3 regions of the Staphylococcus coagulans genome follow, and region 2 is predicted to be linked to each of the others. Evidence: riboswitches for the same ligand, from Rfam matches in the RefSeq annotation. Region 2 holds a riboswitch; each other region holds the start of a gene.

Region 1 (7,461 bases), 370 kb from region 2:
GCATCAATGCGATGAAAATGAGAAATGTTTGCGTCTTCTAATAAAAAATAAATGCTTGAATAATTTGGACGGCCTTCTGCCTGATTTGGACTTAATATTGTTTCACGATAATATCCCCCTTCAGGATGAGGGGTTAAATTAAGATGCTGTATCCATTCTTGAACATCCATAATAAATGCCTCCCAGAGATTTATTATAGTTCAACATTATGGAAGACACGTTGTACATCTTCAAGGTCTTCTAATACGTCAATCAGTTTTTCAAAAGTCGCTTGGTCTTCACCAGAAAGTTGCACTTCTGTTTGCGGTAACATTTCAAATTCTGCAACTTCAAAGTCAGCAACGCCCATGTCACGTAAAGCTTGTTGAACTGTAGCAAACTGGTCAGGTTCAGCATAGACGATTGTCAAATCACTTTCTTCAACCACGTCACGAACATCTACATCGTTTTCCATTAATGCTTCAAGTACGGTATCTGCATCAAAACCTTCAAAGGCAAATGTCGCTGTGTGATCGAACATATAAGCAACTGAACCAGAAACGCCCATATTTCCTCCATTTTTACCAAATGCGGCTCTTACATCAGATGCCGTACGATTAACATTGTTTGTTAAAGCGTCAACGATGACCATGGAGCCACTTGGACCAAAACCTTCATAACGTAACGCATCGAAATTTTCTTCGCCGCCACCTTTAGCTTTGTCGATTGCTCTTTCAATAATATGGTTGGGTACAGAATAAGTTTTAGCACGTTCAAGTACAAGTTTTAACGCTTGGTTTGACTCTGGATCTGGCTCTCCTGATTTTGCAGCCACATAGATTTCTTTACCAAATTTTGCATAAATACGACTTGTATTCTTATCTTTTTGTGCTTTCTTTTCTTTAATGTTATTCCATTTACGTCCCATTACTTCCATCTCGCTTTCACATGCTTTTTTGAATACTCTTTATTATACATGGAAATTTTACAGTCTGGCAACATTCTACTCAATGTGAACAGGTTGTACGAATAATCGTTGTACTAATTCATGCGCCGTTTGCTGATCTGACGCATGATAAATCAACAACCGTCCATCTTGATATAATGTCATTTCATAGTCTTTATATTGTAATCGTTTAATAAAATGATTTTCGATTAAACATGTCACACTTGGATGGATTTTTGCTGAAAACTGCTCTGGAGAGAGTCTATATTGATAAACGCCACCACACAGTAATTGTGTTTGTTCGAGTTGCTTATGATTTAATCGATCATATTGATGTTGAGCACAAACTTTACAATCTTCTTCTTTCAATGCTGTGATAGACAATGTTTTCATTTTGCCACGATAAATATCCATTGTCGTCATACGATAAGAAAAATCACCATGCATCAAATAATGAAAGACTTCTGCTACAACCAGACTACTCGCCATATGAACAGCGGGTGGAAGAACACCATTAATATCACAACTTTCCATTGTATCTGGCACATCTGGCATTACACAATGTAAGCATGGACCATCTTGATGAATTGGAAAAACACTCACTTGGCTCCCCACTACAGCCCCATAAATATAAGGTATATTTAACTTTCTAGAGGCTTCATTAACTAAATAACGTGTTTCAAATCGATCGAGTCCATCTAAAATCATGTCGGGTTGCGTTTCATTGAGGATGCCCAATATGTTTCTTGCGGTGATTTCCTCATTCAATGGTTCTATCGTCACCTCATGGTTCATTGCTGATAGATGTTGTTGTAATGCAAATACTTTCGGCATCATGGCTTGTGCATCCGCTTCAGTATAACCACTTTGACGATGTAAATTAGATAAGGACACCACATCTTTATCAACGATTGTTAAACGGCCGACACCACTTCGCGTCAATTGTTCTGCGATACCACTTCCTAGCGCACCAACACCGATAACCATCACATGTAATTGCTGCAGTTGGAGTTGTCCTTGTTGACCAAAAGGTTTAAATTTCTCTTGTCTGTTATAGCGGGTCATTATAAGAACCCTAACCCCTCTGATGGACTTGATTGAACAGCATTATAGCGAATAGGAATACGACCCGCTTCATAGCTCAAACGACCCGCTTCAATTCCTTTTTTCATTGCTTCTGCCATTTTCACAGGATCTTTAGCACGTGATACCGCAGAATTTAATAATATCGCATCTGCCCCAAGTTCCATCGCTTCCGCACAGTCTTTTGCCGAACCTATGCCCGCATCGACAATAACAGGAACTTGACTTTTTTCTATAATGTATCGCAAGTTTAAAGGATTGCTAATACCTCTTCCTGTACCAATTGGCGAAGCAAGTGGCATCACGGCATGTACACCAAGCGCTTCCAAACGTTTCGCTAACACAACATCATCTGAAATATATGGACAGACAATGTAGCCTTTTTCTAATAAAATTTCACATGCTTTATAAGTTTCGAGGGGATCAGGTAATAAAGTTTCATCGTCACCAATCACCTCTACTTTAATCATGTCACATACACCCGCTTCATTTGCCAATTCAGCAATACGTACTGCTTCATCAGCCGTTTTCGCACCTGCGGTATTTGGAAATGTCGTAAATTGAGATAAATCCACATTGGCTAAAGGATTAGGCAACTTTTCATCATACAAACTCATTCGGCGTACCGCAAATGTAAGTACTTCTGTTTCAGATGCGTCTATCGCACGAGATTGAATCTCTTCATTTTCGAATTTACCTGTTCCTAAAAATAATCTTGAATTGAAACTTAAATTACCAATTTTAAACATCATTAACCGCCTCCAACAAATTCTAAAAGTTCTAACTGATCGTCTTCACGCACTTCAGTTGTATCCCACTCTGAGCGTTTTACAACTTCTTCGTTACGTTCGACTGCCATGCGTTTTGACTCAATACCAAAGTGATTCAATATATCACGAATCGTAGTACCTTCATCGAAAAGTTGCCTTTCACCATTAACATATACTTGCATTACCTTCACTCCTTTGCATGCCAATAAGTGATCATTTGTTTAAACTGATGGATTTCGTTTGAAAACGCACTTCCGATACATGCGATCCCCGAAAAACCTGTAGGAACGTTTTGGATTGTCTCAAGACGAATGCCTCCAATTGCAATAATAGGAAAGTCAATAGACAACACTGATGCAATTTCACTAGACGATCGCGGTGGCTGATTGGGCTTAGAGGGTGTAGGAAAGAGATGACCAAACAACACAAAATCAAAACGTTGAGCTTGCGCATAGCGAATACTGTTTTCAGAATGTGTAGACATACTAATACGATAATCCGGCGACTTCTGTTTGATATATTCAGCTCCAACATCACCTTCTCTGAAATGAAGGCGATGAATGCCCAATTGCTCGGCAAGCTGCACATCCGTATGTACAATCATTTTAGATTTTGGAAAACCTTCATCATGCAACTTTAAAATCCATTTTTCTAGTTCAGGCTTTCTCATAGGCGTCCTGAAAATGACGCCATTAATATCAGGTTCAATTGCGCACAAGCGTTGAATATGCGTATGATCAAGCCTTTGATAAGGTGTAACCACTACAATCATCGTATCCATCCTCCTTAACGCAACAAAAAAAGCTACTTTTCATAAATCAAATTAAGAAAAGTAGCGTGTTATTCCCACGAATTCAGCCACTTTCCTACGCCAGTACGAACTGGATCAGGTTCAGGAATTTTGAAATCGCATTTCAATCTCAGCCATTCGCAATGGCACTTCCAGTGGAATCGTTTTATCTATTCAATTGCGTTAACGTTTTACCATACGTGTTAATTCTAACACATAACGAATAATACGGAAAAGGTTTAAGAACAAATTGAAACCCATCTCTCTAGGTGAAAATTGTCCTCGTTTCATTCGATTAAAGTCGTAAAGGGTATACAATAAGAATAATAACAAACCCACCACAGCAATAAGCGTATGGTAAATCGGATTATGGATAAACCATCCGAGTAGACTTGCTAAAATTAAAGCGATAAGTGTTACGAATAAATATTTTCCGATACTTGAAGCATCTTTTATCAAAAAATAACCTAAAAAGCCAAAGATAAGAAACGCCGCAATTGCTAATAAAACAGTATTAAAAAATACACTTGGCCCCAAATCTTCTAACGTATACATAAATGTGGCATAGGATAATAAGCCTGCAACAATGGTATAAATATGTGAAATGATAGGACCACTAAAACGTACACGTTGTACAACCATCGAAGTAAGGATAAGGATAAGTAATCCTATCGATAACGGTTGGCGCCATGCTTCTGGTAAAAATTGACCTAAATAAGTTGAAATGCCAAAAATAAGCCAATAATAAACAAAAAAGAGCCAAACTTTTCCATAAGCCTTACTAGCGGCTTGATGTGTTGATGATGACATCTTTTCTCTCCTTTCTTTTTGGTTGTTATATTTTACGATAGATTGTGTCACGAATAAAATAAAGTCTCTTGTCCTGTACCAGAAAATACCCTTTTTAGACCTCATTCATCTTAGTTTTCACGCCGTGTAATCCACATCTTATGTTCACTATCATTGTGGCGTTTCTTTATGTTATATTCAGTTGCACAAATTAGCCATCAATCTATAGAATACTTTCCACTGACTTATGAAGCCATTAGCCGTTGGACCTTGTTCAATGACTCATTGTTACAATGAATCGTCTTTTATTTTTAACGACAGATGGATGGCAAGACGCCTGAGGGAACAGGACAAGACGAAGACTACAGGCTGAGGCTGTCCCCTCGGAAAGCGAAGCCATCCATATAAGCAAACAACACCAAAAACGCTCTAAGACAGTTTCATTAAAAACAATCTTAGAGCGTTTGAATTGAGGAAATAACCCCAGCCTCATCTCTTCTATCATATCATCATAGCCCCTACAACGGCCATTGTACAATCAATAATTAATGTGCTGACAGATGATCTAAAGCCATATTTAACGCCAACACATTCACATAGTCATCATACATCGTTCCTTTATGTGCTTGCTTTGTAATTAATTGATCAATTTGTTGTGGTGAGAGATTTCGTTGTTTTGCAATACGTGCCACCTGTTGTTTTGCATTATCCACCGTAATATCCGGATCTAAACCTGAACCAGATTCTGTCACTGCATCAATCGGTGTATGGTGTCCATCGTCTTGTTTTAAATCTTCTACTCTCTTTTTAAGTTCAGGATTGCCATTTGAATAGTTATCACTACCAGAAGCCACCCCTTTTTCTTTCAATGTCGCTTTATCCATATTATATTTGACAGCACTCGTTCTTCCGTGAAAATATTGCGGTTCATTCCACTGCTGTCCAATGAGATTCGAACCTACTACCTTACCATTCTGTGTCACAAGACTTCCGTTAGCTTGGTGGTGAAACAACGTCTGTCCAACTGCCGTTACAGCCAATGGAAAGAGGACACCACACAAAACCATTGTCATTACAACGAGTCCCATGCTACTTCTTATCGCTTTCATATACACCCTCCTATATCCACCATTGAACAATGAGATCGATGAGTTTAATTCCAATAAATGGAATAATCATACCACCCAATCCATAGACCAACATATTTTTCATGAGGATGGTCTCAGTTGAAGCACCTTTAATGCGCACACCTTTCATCGCAATTGGAATTAGTAATGCAATAATCAGTGCATTAAATATTAACGCTGAAACAATTGCAGATTCAGGAGAATGCAAACGCATAATATTTAAAATACTCATTTCCGGTACAGTGACCATCATCATTGCAGGTAAAATCGCAAAATACTTCGCGATATCATTCGCAATACTAAATGTTGTCAACGCACCTCTCGTCATCAATAATTGTTTACCGATTTTAACAACTTCCATCAGTTTCGTTGGATTTGAATCCAAATCAATTAAATTTGCTGCTTCTTTTGCACTTAATGTACCTGAGTTCATAGCTAATCCAACGTTGGCTTGTGCTAATGCAGGCGCGTCGTTTGTTCCGTCTCCTGTCATTGCGACGATATGCCCTTTTTCTTGTTCTTCTTTAATGACTTTTATTTTATCTTCTGGTTTACATTCTGCGATAAAACGATCCACACCCGCTTCTTTCGCAATAGTCGCGGCAGTTAATTCGTTATCACCTGTACACATAACTGTTTCGATGCCCATTTGACGTAACTCTTGAAAACGTTCGACCAATCCTTCTTTAATGACATCTTTTAAGTAAATGACGCCTAAAATTGTTTGATCTTCAACGACGATTAAAGGTGTTCCGCCTTTACTAGAGACTTCAGTAACCAGCGATTCAATATTAGAAGGTACCATGCCACCTTTTTGTTTAACATATTTAATCATACTATTAGGCGCCCCTTTAAAGACTGTGCGATCTCCTATGATAATACCGCTCATACGTGTTTCTGCTTTAAATGGTTGGTAGTCACCTTTGACTTCGTCCGGTAATTGAACCGATGAAGCTTGCGCCAAAGCAACAATACTTTTACCTTCAGGTGTATCATCATAAACAGAAGTTTCATAAGCTGCGACGAGCAATCTGTCATACCATTCTTCATGCACGGGCATCAATGATTCCGCTAAACGGTTACCATAAGTAATTGTGCCGGTTTTATCCAAAATTAATACGTCTACGTCTCCGCATGTTTCTACAGAGCGTCCACTTTTAGCTAAAATATTAAATTGTGTAACGCGGTCCATCCCAGCAATACCAATAGCTGAAAGTAATCCCCCAATCGTTGTCGGTATTAAACATACTGTTAATGCGATCAACGTTGCAATGGGCACATTCAGTTTTAAGTACTGTGCAATAGGATAAAACGTTAAGATAACAACTAAAAAGATAATCGTTAAAGTAATAAGTAAGGTGAAAAGTGCAATTTCATTCGGCGTTTTTTTACGTTGTGCACCTTCGACTAAGGCAATCATTTTATCTAAAAACGTAGCCCCTTCCTCACTATCAACTTCAATAACGAGCCAATCCGATGTTACCGTTGTGCCACCAATAACACCTGAAAAATCACCACCTGATTCTTTAATCACTGGTGCTGATTCCCCTGTAATTGCAGATTCATCAACCGTTGCAATCCCTTCAATAATCGTTCCGTCTGATGGGATAGTTTCCCCGGCTTTAACAAGGATGCGATCTCCACGTTTTAACGCAGAACCATCAATCGTTTCATATTTTTCATCGCCTATAATTCGACGTGCAACCATATTTGATTTTGTTTCACGAAGACTATTCGCCTGTGCTTTACCTCGTCCTTCAGCAATGGCTTCTGAAAAATTAGAGAATAGAATCGTCAATAATAAAATCACAAAAATTGTAAATAAATAAAGCCGTGACATCGCATCATCTGTAAAAATTTGTGGGACGATCGTCATAATTAATGTTAAAACCATCCCTACTTCTACAACAAACATAATTGGATTTTTAATGAGATATGCAGGGTTTAATTTTATAAAACTCTCTTTGACGGCTTGTT
Region 2 (7,461 bases):
CTCAGACGTACGAGATTTGGCATTTTTAGAATCCATATGGTGGTAATTAATATAGATTTCATCGTATACACTATTTTGAATAAATTGTAGCTCCGGATTTTGATAAACCAGATACATGTGTTGCGCAGCATCTTTAATTTTAGTGAGTTTTTGGCCATTGAAAGTCATCTTGCCTTTATAACGAATCAACTGCATGATTGATTCTAATAGCGTCGTTTTGCCTGTTCCATTTTTCCCAGTTAAAGTTATCCACTCTCCAGAACGAATGGACAAGTCTTCTACTTCATATAAAGTTTGACGATTTCTTTGGACAGCCCCTTGATGAAACGCCAATTCAAATAATGATGTCTCCTCAGAAAAGGATGCTTTTTGCGGTTCAGGTGCATGCGACCATGCTTTAGGGTGCCATACGCCAAATTCAGTGAGTAGAGATTCATAATTTTTCATAATATCGCTTGGCGTACCCTGTTGAATGATTTCACCTTGATGATTCATTAAAATGACACGATCAACATAGTCCCAAATATGTGCCACTTTATGTTCAACAATTAATACCGTTTGGTCTTGCCATAGCGTTTTCAACAAGGTCCATAAATTTTCAGTAGCTTCTGTATCAAGCATTGCTGTGGGCTCATCTAAAAATAAAGTATCTGCACGTTGTAATAAAGTGCCAGCAATGGCTAACTTCTGTTTCATCCCACCGCTAAGATGATGGATCAATTGTTTAGGATTAATATCAAGGCCCACCTGTTTTAAAGCCCATTGAATTTGTGCATCCATTTCATGACGGGGGACTTGCTGATTTTCTAAAATGAAAGCAAGCTCCTCATTCACTTGTGGCATGCAAAATTGTGAATCAGGATCTTGGAAAATAACGCCTGAATGCTCAGCAATTTCTAATTCATCATATTTCATAGGTAAATCAATTAAGTTCGGTACGATACCACTTAAAACATTGAGTAAAGTACTTTTACCTGAACCTGAAGGACCAAGTAAAAGTACTTTTTCTTTATCTTTTATTTCAATATCGATACCATCAAAAATTTTATAGGGTGCGCTCGGATATTTTAAGCGTAGATTTTTAATTTTTAGCACAATAAAGCCACCTTACAATGTATCGTAATCATCTTTTGATGCAGGTCGAAATAGTTTAGTGACACCAGTCTGATCCAGGGCTTTGACTAAAATATAAGGGAATACACCCGCTAAGACTGCACCACTGATAACACGGAATGAAATGAGTAAAATAAGATTCCAAGTGGCAACTTCATTTAAGTAACCATAATACCAGTCAATCGGTAAACTAATGATTGCTGCTGCCATCCCCGCAAGTACAGCTACCATTAATGCACGAGATTTATATCTGAAAATAGCAAATACAATCTCACAAGCAAGACCTTGTAGCAACGCATAAATAATAGTAGGAATATCAAAACGTCCCATGAGAATCGTTTCCCCAGCACCTGCAGCAAATTCAGCTAAAAGCGCAATCCCCATTTTTGGAATGATAAGATATGCGACAACAGCGGCACTAAACCACATACCATACATAAGTTGATCTAAATGTAACCCTAAAGGTTGAACTGTATTATTCACAATCCACCATAAATTATAAATCACTGCAAAAATGACTGAAACCAATACAGTGACTAGAATATCTGATAATGTTAAGCCTTTCTTCATTTGTATACCTCCCAAAATTAAAAAAATACGCATATCTCTTACACTAGAGACAGACGTATGCTGTGATAATTTATATGGGATACAAGTCATCTTAATTGAAGCATGCGCTTTTCTCCTAAAACAAGGCGTATCCATTATAAATGAAACACTTTCCTACGCTAGTATCATCTAGTTCAGGTTCAAAGGGTTCGAGGCTTATCCTCATCTCAGCTTTCACACCCCTAGTGCGTGCGTATTTAATTGTTAATGTCAATGTACACCTAGCCCATTCAAAAGTCAACACTCTTCAACATTCTTTTTAATGGCGAGGTGGCCGACAATTTCAATATTATGCTTTGAATGATATACCTAATTAGATGTTATATATAAAAGAAGGGATTAGAACATGTTAACGTCCTATCCCTTGTTAAACTTCTATAAATGCACAGCTTTCAAATAAAAAGGTCGCATTATTCAAAAGTTTTTTGAATATCGTCTTTTGTTTTTTCAGCGCCTTCTTTAGCATCTTCTTTTTTATCTTTTAATTCTTGCTCTTTATCTTTTGCTTGTTCAGCAGCTTTTTTAATATCTTTTTCAGACATTTAAAACGCCTCCCTTTCGTTTAAAGCTATAATAATACATAACCCATATTGAAAAACTCTAAACATGATTGTTTCAAACAAGATTTTAAAGGATGTATATCAATGCTGTTTTGGCTGCGATGAGGGGGAGATGAGACATCCAAGGGGTTTGATATTTTAAACTTATGTATCAAAAAGTGCTTTTCGTTTCAAATCATTTGAGTCGTATTGATGAAGCGGTGCTAAAATTTGATCGATATACGAAGGTTAGTTTGTCATTTTAAGCATGAGTGAAATGGTTAAGATAGTGGCTATCTTTTGGTATACTAAACCAATCAAGTATTTTATTTAAGTTTTTAATTGTATATACGTTGATGCATGCTGTACGCAATTGTGGGGAAATCAAGTTAAAATTTTGATGCTACTTAAGTATTGAAAATTCTCATTCTAAAGACTGAATTTGATTAATTTTACAGACAGGTATTCATAGTTCGTATATAATAACTTTGAGGTGAGAGGATGTCTTTGTTTAACAAATACACCGAGGTCATTTATAGCTATATTATCGGTGCACTGTCAATTTTATTAAGTGTGATTATTTTTATAAATATTCCACTCATTCATGAGTTAAAGGATGGTAAGCACCATATTTCTAAGATTGATAATTTATGGGACTTCATTATGGCCTTTTTCAATGAAATTATTCGTGTGATGAGTAAGTATATTGGTGATATCCCGCTAGCAAGTGGCATTGTCATTCTACTTTTTGGTATTTTAATGCTTTTCATAGGTAGAACACTCACGAATACGACACGATTTGATTACGACATATCTATTTTATTTTTACTCATCGGAATCATATTCTTCGTATTAACACTCATTTTTATGTCACAAGTGTATGGATGGATTGCGTTTGTTTTCATCATTCCATTTTTAATTCATATTGGTTATATTGCCTATAAAGATGAGCTGAATCCATTACATCGTAAAGAGCATTATTTATGGATTATTTTTAGTTATGGCATTTGTTATATCATTACACAATTGGCACTTTATACAAGAATTGAAAGTCGTCAAATAGCACCGATTGATGTTTTAAGCATCAATACATTTTTCGTCTTATTATGGTTGATTGGACAAATGGCAATATGGAATTTCTTATTTCTTCGTCGTTCACTACCTGTATCGCAAGAAGAAATAACAGGTGAAGAAAATCCATATTCTAGAAGTAAGAAGTATCAATTTGCGAACCCCTCTAAAATTCATTTCAAGGACTTCCAAGATCGTACAGTTGAATTTACTCATGATATTTCGCATCGTACACGTAGAAGTATTGATATCGAACGCTTACGTGCTAAGCGTGAAACGATTGTAGAAAAATGGTTTAAATGGGCGAGATTGGAAGAAGATGATATCCCTACGTTTCTAAAAAAACGTCCAAAATGGTTAAATAAAGGCTACGTAACAATTGCTTGTGGTGTGATTCTGTTGTTCTTTATTTTATTAGAATTTAACAACCGCAATGCCTTATTTTTATCTGGGGATTGGCAACTTTCACAAACACAATATGTATACGAGTGGATTAGTCTATTTCTTCTTTTAATTGTTGCCATTTTATTTATTTTAACGTCTGTAACGCGAATGTTAAGAGGTAAATATTATTATTTACAATTATTTATGATTAGTATTTTATTTTTTAAATTATTTACAGAGTATATCGTAATTGTCGTACACGGATTGTTATTATCCATTTTCATCACGCCAATTCTAATTTTAATGTTAGTTCCGACGATTATTGCTTTCGTCTTACAATTGAGACAACCAGGTCCTGTACCAAGAAAATCGCAATAAATGAATACAAGCTTGAAGAGACTGGGACATCAATCCCAAAATCAATAGCGCTGAGATGATTTTGCTAGAAAATTGTCTTAGCGCTTTCTTTTTATGATAAAACTTCGTATGATATGCCTGTGTTTCGGTGTGAGGAAAAAGTATTAATACTTAAAAAAAAGAAATCATATGACCTAGTGATATTAAATCAAAAACAAAGCAAACATTTTCATTTTCATCTTGGAAAGTCCACACGACTACTATGATAACAATGTTACTCCTATATTTTTCGTGTTAAGATGGTGGTAATGATAAGAAGGGAAAGGCTGATTATATGAAAACCGCAGTACTAAATAAAGGAAAAGAAGATAAATATCTTAATCAATACCCTTTGATAGAAGAAGAGGACATCTATCGCCAAGATCGACTAGAAGAAGGAGATTTATTTCAATTATTAACATCTAAAAATACTTTTATCGGAGTGGGATACGTTGGACGACAACATAAAGGGTTAGGTTGGATATTATCATATCAAAAAGATGATGAAATTAATCAAGCTTTTTTTGAACAGTTATTTGAACAAGCTCTAGAAACACGACAATACTACTATCAAATTGAAGGAACCAATGCTTTTCGTTTATTCAATGGAGAAGGTGACGGATTAGGTGGTTTAACTATTGATTCTTATGATGGTCACTTATTGATTCAATGGTATTCGAAAGGGATTTATCAATTTCGTGATTCTATTCTCGAGGCTATCAAACAGGTCTTTCCGTTTCGTTCAATTTTTGAAAAAACAAGATTTAAACATCAATCTATTAAAGGCGGATGGGTTGAAGGGGAAAAACCAGAATTTCCAATTGTGATTGAGGAAAATTTCACGTTTTACAATGTGCACCTCGATGATGGCCCGATGACAGGTATATTTTTAGATCAAAAAGAAGCAAGAAAAAAATTAAGAGACTATTATTCAGAAGATAGAAAAGTTTTAAATCTATTTAGTTATACAGGTGCGTTTTCTGTAATTTCTGCAACAGGCGGTGCAAAAACAACAAGTGTAGACTTAGCAAATCGTTCGCGCCCCATGACTGAAGAAAATTTTGGACTCAATGGTATCGATCCGAAATCACAAAATATTTTTGTGATGGATACATTTGATTTTTATAAATATGCAGAAAGACATGGTCTGACATTTGATACAATCGTGATTGATCCACCAAGCTTTGCCCGCAATAAAAAGAAAACTTTTTCTGTTACTAAAAATTACCCGCAATTGATTGAAGGGGCTTTAACACTATTAAATGCGAAGGGTAGTCTTATTTTAAGTACAAATCACAGTGCTTATTCATTAAAAGCGTTTAAAAATATGGTTAAAAAAACGTTAGATCATGAAGGGATTGCTTATCAAATTGATGAGGTGATGGGCTTGCCTAAAGATTTCAAGACACATCCACATTTTAAACCGTCGAAATATCTTAAATTGATTTTTGTGACACTTCAGTAATAATTGCAGTTGAAACGGGGTATAAGAAGGTGATAACGCTTTGAAAGGTGGAGTTGAAATGGGTATTTCCAATAAAATTAGCGAAACATTAGGAAATAAAGTATTAAATATTGAAAACATAAAACGAAAAAATGCATTACCGGTTACCACTTCAGAAATAAATGAAAGACGTCAACGTGCTGAAAACCTTGTGAAGAAAAAAGCTTTTCTTTCATCGAGTGCAACCATCGTTCCAATACCTGGATTCGATTTTGGGGTCGATATGAAATTAATGCGTGACATTATAGAAGATGTCAATAAAATTTATGGTTTAGATCACAAACAAGTGAATAAAATGAGCGACGATATGAAAAATCGTGTCTTGATGGCTGCAGGCATTCAAGGCAGTCAATTCATAGGAAAGAAAGTATCAAGCGGTATTTTAAAAGTAGTTGTGAGAGATGTCGCAAAACGTGCAGCAGCTAAACAAACACGTTGGTTTCCTCTTGTAGGACAAGCGGTATCGGCATCAATTAGTTATTACTTTATGAATAAAGTAGGGAAAGATCACATTCAAAAATGTGAAAACGTTGTTAAGGCATTGTTATAAATTATAAAATTCAGTGACGTTTTTTTGAACCAATCCTGTGAAAAACAAGGGATGAAAGCATTTTCGAATTGAATTTAAATATAGAATTTGGTAATGTTAAGCTATGTAGCAAAGTTAGTAATAATTTAAGCTAGTAAATCTAGAAATTGAAGGAGTAAGATGTAAGATGGAACAACAATCATATGTAATTATTGACGAAACAGGTATTCATGCACGTCCTGCAACAATGCTTGTTCAAACAGCTTCTAAATTTGACTCAGATATTCAATTAGAGTACAACGCTAAAAAAGTCAACTTAAAATCAATCATGGGTGTTATGAGCTTAGGTGTTGGAAAAGACGCAGAAATTACTGTTTATGCTGATGGTAGTGATGAAAAAGAAGCAATCAGCGCGATTACTGAAGTCTTATCAAAAGAAGGGTTAACAAAATAATGTCAAATATAATTAAGGGAATTGCAGCTTCAGACGGTGTTGCTATTGCCAAAGCGTATTTGCTCGTTGAACCTGATTTGAGTTTTAGTCAAGAGACAACAGATCAGCCTGAACAAGAAATCCACAAATTCAACGTTGCGTTGAAAAATTCTAAAATAGAGTTAACAAAAATTCGCAACAATGCGGAAGAACAATTGGGTGCTGACAAAGCGGCCATTTTTGATGCGCATTTATTAGTGCTCGATGATCCAGAATTGATTAATCCTATTGAAGAAAAAATAAAGAATGACAAAGCAAGCGCACCACATGCGTTAACTGAAGTGTCACAAAACTTTATTACAATTTTTGAATCAATGGATAATGAATACATGAAAGAACGTGCTGCAGATATACGTGATGTGTCCAAACGTGTTTTAGCACATCTACTTGGTGTTGAATTACCTAATCCAAGTATTATTGATGAAAGCGTCGTCATTGTGGGCCATGACTTGACACCATCAGATACAGCACAATTAAATAAACAATATGTTCAAGGATTCGTTACAAATATTGGTGGCCGTACTTCACACTCAGCGATTATGAGTCGTTCATTAGAGATTCCAGCTGTTGTAGGGACAAAATCAATTACTGAATCTGTAGAACAAGGTGATATGGTGATTATTGATGGTTTAACTGGAGATGTCATCATTGATCCTACGGAAGATGAATTAAAAGCGTATCAACACAAGCGTGAATCATTCTTTGCTGATCGTGAAGCACTTAAACAATTACGTGATGAACCATCAAAAACAAAAGATGGTCAACATGTCGAACTTGCTGCAAACATTGGAACACCTAATGATTTGCCAGGTGTAAAAGATAA
Region 3 (7,461 bases), 640 kb from region 2:
CTTTCGCAATAGCATCGTCCTAAATCTATTGTATTCAGAAATTTATGGAAATTCGTTGCGTAAAGTGCTGTTTAAGCGCATAATAGCATTATAAAACCGTTTATACAACGGAGTATAAGGGTAGTGTAATTACAAAACACGATCGGGAGGCGTCACACGTATGGCACTATATAAAGTAGAAAAATATAAAGTTGCACGCACAGAAGATGATGCAATTCAATACGTTGATTTACTATTAAAAGAAGGTCTAAAAGAAAGCGAAATCGTGGTATTAAGCAGAGAAAAATTGAAAACAGATCGATTCAATGATTCACAAATTCAACACAAATCAACTAACGGAACAGTCAGTGATAAATTTATGCGCTTTTTTATCGGTGAAGATGCTGAAGAGGCCGCTTTGTCTAAATATAATTTCTCTGAAAATGAGCGAGAGGACCTTAAACAAGACATTATGAATAATAAAATTATAATCATCGCGCAAAGAGTTGATCACGAATGCAATGAAGTTCCAGAAAATAATGCTGCATATCAAACGCCAGATGATGACAAACATGCTCCTTCTGAACATAAAGGGGATATTGAATAAATCGATTGGGCGCTAGGTTCTATTGTTACTGCATGATTTCATAATCAATGATGGGGACGGGAATATGAGATAAATATGGAGATTTATAGAAACACTTAATTTCCATACACTCTCGCTCGTTCCCTTATTGTTTATCCTTTATTTTGACATCATGGTCAGTCATGAATAGTCCAACTTAGTCATCTATTTTATCAGAAAAAACAGTCACAAATGACTCCTCAACTATCTATATGTATTGCTACATCATTGCAATGACCCTATATACTTGCAAGAATAAACGAGAGTTAACTTAAAAGAGGTGACGTAACATGAACTTTGTACATATTAAATCTACGCATGATCGATGGTATGAGCCAGCAATAGCATTCTATAAAAATAAATTAGACCATCTTGTTACAGAAGATGCGTCTGTTTTTGCGCGATCACTTAAAACAGATAAAACCCAACATGACTTCGTATTTATTGTTGGTATTGAAGACGACGCGATTGTGAGCTTGGCGACAGCCCACTATGAAGCGACGACAAATGTCGGCTTTATTATTTATCTTCTTGCACAACACAGCCAAGATTGTGAAGCCTGCTTGAAAACGACTTTAGAACAGATTGAGCATGAGCTGAATCGTATATCTAACCAACTTCACGGTCGTGACGTTAATTTCTTTATGTTTGAATCTACATTTGAATCTAACGATGTTGATGAAGAAACAGCAAGAAAAATTAACTTCCGTCGTCACTTTTTAACAGAAAACGGCTACGAAAAGCAAACTGAAATTACATACTTACAACCTTCATTAGATCGTAACGGTAAGCCCATTCCTTTAGATTTATATGTGAAAGGCAATATTCCTTTAACTAAGGATATTTTTGGTACAAGTGTTAAATCCTGCTACATTTTAAAATATGTGTATGCGAATCAAATACCACGACGTATCATTTATCCATTACTTGTCAAAATGGGTTTACGCAAAGAACATCGTCCATAAGACCTTGAAATCAATGCTTAAAGCCGTTAAAATAATGAGAGAGGCAGACTGACGGGTCACTGAACGCACACTTCCGTACGTCTAAAAAGAATAGAAAGGATCTAATGATATATGCTGACAAAAGAATTTGCCCAAAGATCAGGCTTAAGTGAAAAGCAAGTACGTAAAATCGTACAGCATCTTGAAGAACGTGGTTACCATTTAAATAAAACAGAATACCGTGGTCGAGAAGCGACTGATTTTAAAGAAGAAGATATTGAATTATTCCAAGAGATAACAGAACGTGTTGCACGTACAAATAGTTATGATCTTGCTTTTGAAGAGTTAGAACAAGAAAAAGACTTTCTACAAGTTATCGTCAAAGAAGATAAACAACACTTGCCGAGCGATCAACAAGTGCCTCAACTTATCAATGAATTACGCAATGAAATCAATAAAATGCGTGAAGAACGTCAAATGTTAGGTCAGATGGTCAGCCAAGTTCATCAACAGCAAGAAGAATTAAAAGCGTTACATACCCAATTAAATCAACAACTTGAATCGAATAGTAAGTCCCTTGAATCACTGACAGCCGCACAAAAGGAACAAAGTGAACAATGGAGTCAAACACAACAAAGCATCGAGACTCAAACTAAAGAACAGCAGGCACTTGCGCAATCGATTCAAAGCAATGAAAAGAAAGGCTTCTTCCAACGTTTATTCGGTGGTTAAAGCGATTCAACCTTTGCGTAACTTGCATATTTCTAATATGAAAGTTACAATAATTAATGAAATCAAATAAAAATTTATATGCTAGGGGTGCTCGAGGCGAGCTGAGAAAGAATGTATCTTAACTCTTTGAACCTGAGGTGGTTAGAACCAACGAAGGAAAGCGTATGATGACAATGAACTTATTTCAACTCATTTTAATGATGACTCAATCATTTATTTCAATCATATACGTGTTCCTCCTGCATCCTTTCATGCAGGAGGCTTTTTTTATGAAACAAACAATTATTATTGGTGCCGGTGTTATGGGTTTATCCATTGCAAGACAGCTATCCTCTCAAAACCGACATATTCGGATTATCGATCGTTACACACCAAGAATGAATGCGTCGTACGCTGCGGGAGGCATGCTTGGTGCACAGAACGAGTTTTTCGAAGCCAATCCACTGTATCACCTCGCTATGGAAAGTCGTGCAATGATGCCTGAAGTTGCAGCCGACCTCGAGCGAGAAACTGGAATTAATATTGAATACCAAAAATACGGCCTAATTAAAGTTGCCTCTCAAAAACAAGATATCCAAGCAGTAGAAGCGCAATTCCAATTTTTACATAGCCAAGATCACACAATTAAACAACTCTCAAAATACGCTCTAAAACAACGTTTCCCAAAACTCAATCCTAACCAAAGTGCTGCTTTTAAAATCCAAGATGACGGGCAAATTAATGCAAACACCTATACGAAAGCCCTGATTGCTTCCGTTATAAAGCGCGACTATATCGAACTCATGACACAGACCGAAGTCTTAAAAGTCGAACGTCATCACAGCGGTTATACAGTCATCACATCTAAAGGCAACTTTTCAGCAGATGAATTGATTATTGCTGCAGGCGCTTGGTCTGGGACGTTACTCCAACAACTTCATATCCAATTACCTACTCAACCAGTTAAAGGTGACGTTAAACTGATTGCCTCTTGTTATAAAGGATTGAAGGAAACCATTTTTAATATGAATGGTTGTTACATCGTGCCCAAATTGCCTAATCGTTTCTTAATTGGTGCGACCTCAGACTTCGATAGTTGGAGCATTGAAAATAATGAGAACAACTTGTCATGGTTAGATCAAGAGAGCTTGTCTATGATTCCGCAACTCAAAAATCATCATGTGATTAAAACATGGACGGGCATTCGACCTATCACACCTAACCAAGAACCTATTATGGGAGAGGTTGAAGACCATCTTTATGTGTCCACAGGACATTATCGAAACGGTATTTTACTCTCACCTATAGCAGGTTCACTGATGGCAAAATTGATTGACGGCCATGCTAAAGCGAAAGAACAGCTTACGCCCTTTTCGCCCAAAATTGCTCAGATAAAAAATAAAGCTTGATTTTATACTTTTTTCCTATTATCCTATTGTATAAGTCGGAATTAAGAAGGAAGCGTATTTTGATATGTCTGTGTTTTTAACTATTATTAATCTAATTATTTTTATTTTCGCTCTTATTGGACTTTGGTTCATGACGAAAAAACATGTTAAATTCCCTAAACGTGTCTTTACTGCACTTGGTTTAGGGATCTTATTAGGCCTTCTACTCCACCTCATTTATGGTGTTGATAGCAAAGTCACATCAAAAACGACAGAGTGGGTTGGCTTAGTGGGAGATGGTTACATTGCACTCTTGCAAATGATTGTTATCCCATTAATCTTTGTTTCAATTGTTGCTGCTTTTACGAAAATTGATATTGGTGAAAAGTTTGCCAAAATGGGCGGATTGATTTTTGCTTTCCTTATTGGAACAGTAGCAATTGCAGCAATCATCGGTATTATTTATGCAGTTGTCTTTAATTTAGATGCCTCTAGCATTGACCTCGGTCACGCTGAGAATGCACGTAGCTCTGAAATTGCAAGTCAGGCAAAAGAATTAACGGCAACGACATTACCTGCTCAAATTTTAGAGTTAATTCCATCTAATCCATTTTTAGACTTTACGGGTCAACGTGCGACATCTACAATTGCTGTCGTGATCTTTGCGGCTTTTGTCGGCTTTGCCTTTTTACGCGTTTCACGTAAACAACCTGAAAATGGGCATACACTTAAACGTGGTATCGATGCGGTCTATTCACTTGTGATGGCTATCGTTACATTTGTTTTAAGACTTACACCGTATGGAATTTTAGCAATTATGATGAAAACTATTGCGACGAGTGACTTTGCTGCCATTTGGACGTTAGGAAAATTCGTTATTGCGTCTTATGCTGCACTCATCACAATGTATATCATTCATCTAATCATTCTTGCAATCATTGGTGTAAACCCAATTCAATATATGAAGAAAACAGCCGAAGTAATCTTATTCGCCTTTACTTCACGTTCAAGTGCCGGGACATTACCATTAAATGTTCAAGCACAAACGAACCGTTTAGGTGTGCCTCAAGCCATTGCAAACTTCTCTGGCTCATTTGGTCTTTCGATTGGACAAAACGGTTGTGCGGGTATCTATCCTGCCATGTTAGCAATTATGGTTGCACCTGTCGCTGGCGTAGAGGTTGATTTTAAATTCCTTGCAACTGTTGTTATCGTCGTCGTACTCAGCTCATTTGGTGTTGCTGGTGTCGGAGGCGGTGCAACATTTGCATCTATCCTTGTACTTTCAGCTTTAAATTTACCAGTCGGACTCGCTGGGGTGCTCATCTCTGTTGAACCTTTAATTGATATGGGACGTACAGCGCTAAATGTTAACGATTCAATGTTAGCAGGTACTGGAACAGCTAAATTAACAAAACAACTAAATGAAGATACGTTTAATTCAAATCATTATGATGAATTAACACCACAACATTAATAACATCACAACAAAACCCCTTTCAATCTTACGTGTGGAAAAGATTTGAAGGGGTTTTTGTTATTAAAACTTTATGATTTTAGATACTGTCAATTAATAGTTCGCTGATTTATTTTCTATTAAAACCTGCCATTTGCAACCATTCTTTCATTTCTGTGCGTTGCTTACTGCTCATAAATGCCGCTACTTGTTGTGACCACGTTTCACTTCGCTCACCGTTTGTACGCTGACTATAATATTGCGAAACTTCTCGATCATACTCCTCAAGCTGTTTTGATAACTGTTCATCATCTTGTGAATACGTATCAATATGAAAGACATGTTCACGTGGTAATCTTGGTTTTGGAGAACCATTTTCGTTATCTGCTGGTACGCCTAACGCCATTCCAAACACTGGAAAAACATGTTCAGGTAATTTTAATATTTCTCTCACACGCTGTACATCATTACGTAATGAACCTAAATAAACAATACCATAGCCCATATCTTCTGCAGTCAGTGCTATATTTTGTGCCGCCAACGCCGCATCTACAGTACCTACGAGTAATCCCTCAGCTGACTCAAAGCTATCTTCCATATTAGCTTCAAGCTTTTCACTAATTAACTGATGACGGTGATAGTCAATCACAAAAACAAGTAAATATCCATTTTCAACGACATAAGGCTGCCCAGATACCTCTTTTAAAGCTTCTTTCTTTTCAGCATCTTCTACACCAATAATCGATGTTGTCTGTAAATAGCTAGAAGTTGAAGCCATTTGTCCTGCCTCAATTAATTTTTCGACCGTGTCTCTACTGATTCGATCTGATTTAAATTTTCTAACTGAGTGATGTCGTTTTGCCAAATCATACACATATTCTGACATTTATAAACACTCCTTATCCTTTTTCTATATCCTATCAAAACACTCAAGAAAACGCATGTCCCTTGCATCTCATGCATACCCTTAAATCGTAGAAAAATAACAACAGAGGATACGATTTATATCGAATTGTATTCACTATTAATCGCACCAGGTGTGCTTATCTATGAATACATTTTAACCTAAGAAATAATGCCTCATTATTAAATAATCATTGCGGATTGAGCGGTTATATATTTTCATACTATATACTTGTAATTGAGAATCAGCATCCGTAAATGATATTAGCAGGCGTCTTATTAATCCCTCATTTGAATTGTTTAACACTTTTTAGAATAAAATTTATAACGCCTTTATTATCCAATTTCAAGCCTTTTTCATCATTAAGATGATACATTTATTAGAATTTAAGTCTCAATTTTTATCGCTTTAATCGCGCTAACTATGGCAAAAACGCTGATTCCACTGTCTTTCTTAGTGTATGTCCCTTTCAACAATGATATTTATTTGACGGAAAGCATGTTCCATGTCATAATAGCTATTGAGATTAGAATTATTATTAATAAGGAATTATAATTAAGACGAGACGTCTTTACATTCTAATCTAAAATAATAATGATTCATATAATAGGAGGATTTCGATTATGTCATTAATTGGTAAACAAATCGAGGAATTTTCAGCACAAGCTTACAACGCAAAAACAGATGAATTTGTTGAAATTTCACACGAAGACTTAAAAGGTAGCTGGAGTGTTGTTGTATTCTACCCAGCAGATTTCTCTTTCGTATGTCCAACTGAATTACAAGATGTTCAAGAACAATATGCGAAATTACAAGAACTTGGTACAAACGTATACTCTGTTTCTACAGATACACACTTCGTACACAAAGCTTGGCATGATCACTCAGACGCAATTAGCACATTAGAATACACAATGATTGGTGACCCATCTCAACAAATCACACGTTTATTTGATGTATTAGATGAAGAAAAAGGTCTTGCACAACGTGGTACTTTCATCGTTGACCCTGACGGTGTTGTACAAGCTGCAGAAATCAATGCAGACGGTATCGGCCGTGACGCAAGTACACTTGTTCACAAAATCAAAGCTGCACAATATGTGCGTGAAAATCCAGGTGAAGTTTGCCCAGCAAAATGGGAAGAAGGCGGCGAAACTTTAACTCCAGGATTAGACTTAGTCGGTAAAATTTAAGGAGGCTATGCTGCATGTTAAATCAAGAATTGAAGCAACAATTATCGCAACTTCTTGATTTGATGGAAGGTGACGTTGTACTTAAAGCAAGTACAGGTTCTGATGAAAATTCACAAAAAGTCGATAACCTTGTGAATGAAGTCGCAGAAATGTCATCTCGAATTACAGTAGAAAAAGCTGATTTAAAGCGTACACCTAGCTTTAGTATCAATAGACCTGGAGAGGACACTGGCATCACATTTGCTGGTGTCCCTCTTGGTC

What was found. A riboswitch is a leader RNA that binds a small molecule or an ion and turns the genes downstream of it on or off. The one in region 2 is predicted to bind thiamine pyrophosphate.
Region 1: another riboswitch for thiamine pyrophosphate. It lies ahead of KM149_RS10510 (thiamine phosphate synthase); the one in region 2 lies ahead of KM149_RS08680 (ECF transporter S component).
Region 3: another riboswitch for thiamine pyrophosphate. It lies ahead of thiO (glycine oxidase ThiO); the one in region 2 lies ahead of KM149_RS08680 (ECF transporter S component).

The regions. Positions count from the first base shown of each region.
Region 1 is NZ_CP092966.1:2,188,018-2,195,478, forward strand. It holds gene KM149_RS10485 (cupin domain-containing protein) at 1-170, opposite strand, end outside; gene KM149_RS10490 (YebC/PmpR family DNA-binding transcriptional regulator) at 194-907, opposite strand; gene KM149_RS10495 (ThiF family adenylyltransferase) at 983-1,990, opposite strand; gene KM149_RS10500 (thiazole synthase) at 1,990-2,757, opposite strand; gene thiS (sulfur carrier protein ThiS) at 2,760-2,960, opposite strand; gene KM149_RS10510 (thiamine phosphate synthase) at 2,966-3,550, opposite strand; TPP riboswitch at 3,625-3,732, opposite strand; gene KM149_RS10515 (Bax inhibitor-1 family protein) at 3,752-4,378, opposite strand; gene kdpC (potassium-transporting ATPase subunit KdpC) at 4,903-5,466, opposite strand; gene kdpB (potassium-transporting ATPase subunit KdpB) at 5,477-7,461, opposite strand, start outside.
Region 2 is NZ_CP092966.1:1,817,328-1,824,788, reverse strand. It holds gene KM149_RS08685 (ABC transporter ATP-binding protein) at 1-1,095, opposite strand, end outside; gene KM149_RS08680 (ECF transporter S component) at 1,108-1,683, opposite strand; TPP riboswitch at 1,817-1,916, opposite strand; gene graF (glycopeptide resistance-associated protein GraF) at 2,133-2,264, opposite strand; gene auxA (lipoteichoic acid stability factor AuxA) at 2,763-4,094, shown strand; gene KM149_RS08665 (class I SAM-dependent rRNA methyltransferase) at 4,408-5,577, shown strand; gene KM149_RS08660 (DUF697 domain-containing protein) at 5,636-6,166, shown strand; gene KM149_RS08655 (phosphocarrier protein HPr) at 6,333-6,599, shown strand; gene ptsP (phosphoenolpyruvate--protein phosphotransferase) at 6,599-7,461, shown strand, end outside.
Region 3 is NZ_CP092966.1:2,461,242-2,468,702, forward strand. It holds gene KM149_RS11840 (general stress protein) at 161-586, shown strand; gene KM149_RS11845 (hypothetical protein) at 895-1,569, shown strand; gene KM149_RS11850 (DNA-binding protein) at 1,681-2,280, shown strand; TPP riboswitch at 2,354-2,456, shown strand; gene thiO (glycine oxidase ThiO) at 2,550-3,668, shown strand; gene KM149_RS11860 (L-cystine transporter) at 3,733-5,124, shown strand; gene nfsA (oxygen-insensitive NADPH nitroreductase) at 5,234-5,989, opposite strand; gene ahpC (alkyl hydroperoxide reductase subunit C) at 6,631-7,200, shown strand; gene ahpF (alkyl hydroperoxide reductase subunit F) at 7,215-7,461, shown strand, end outside.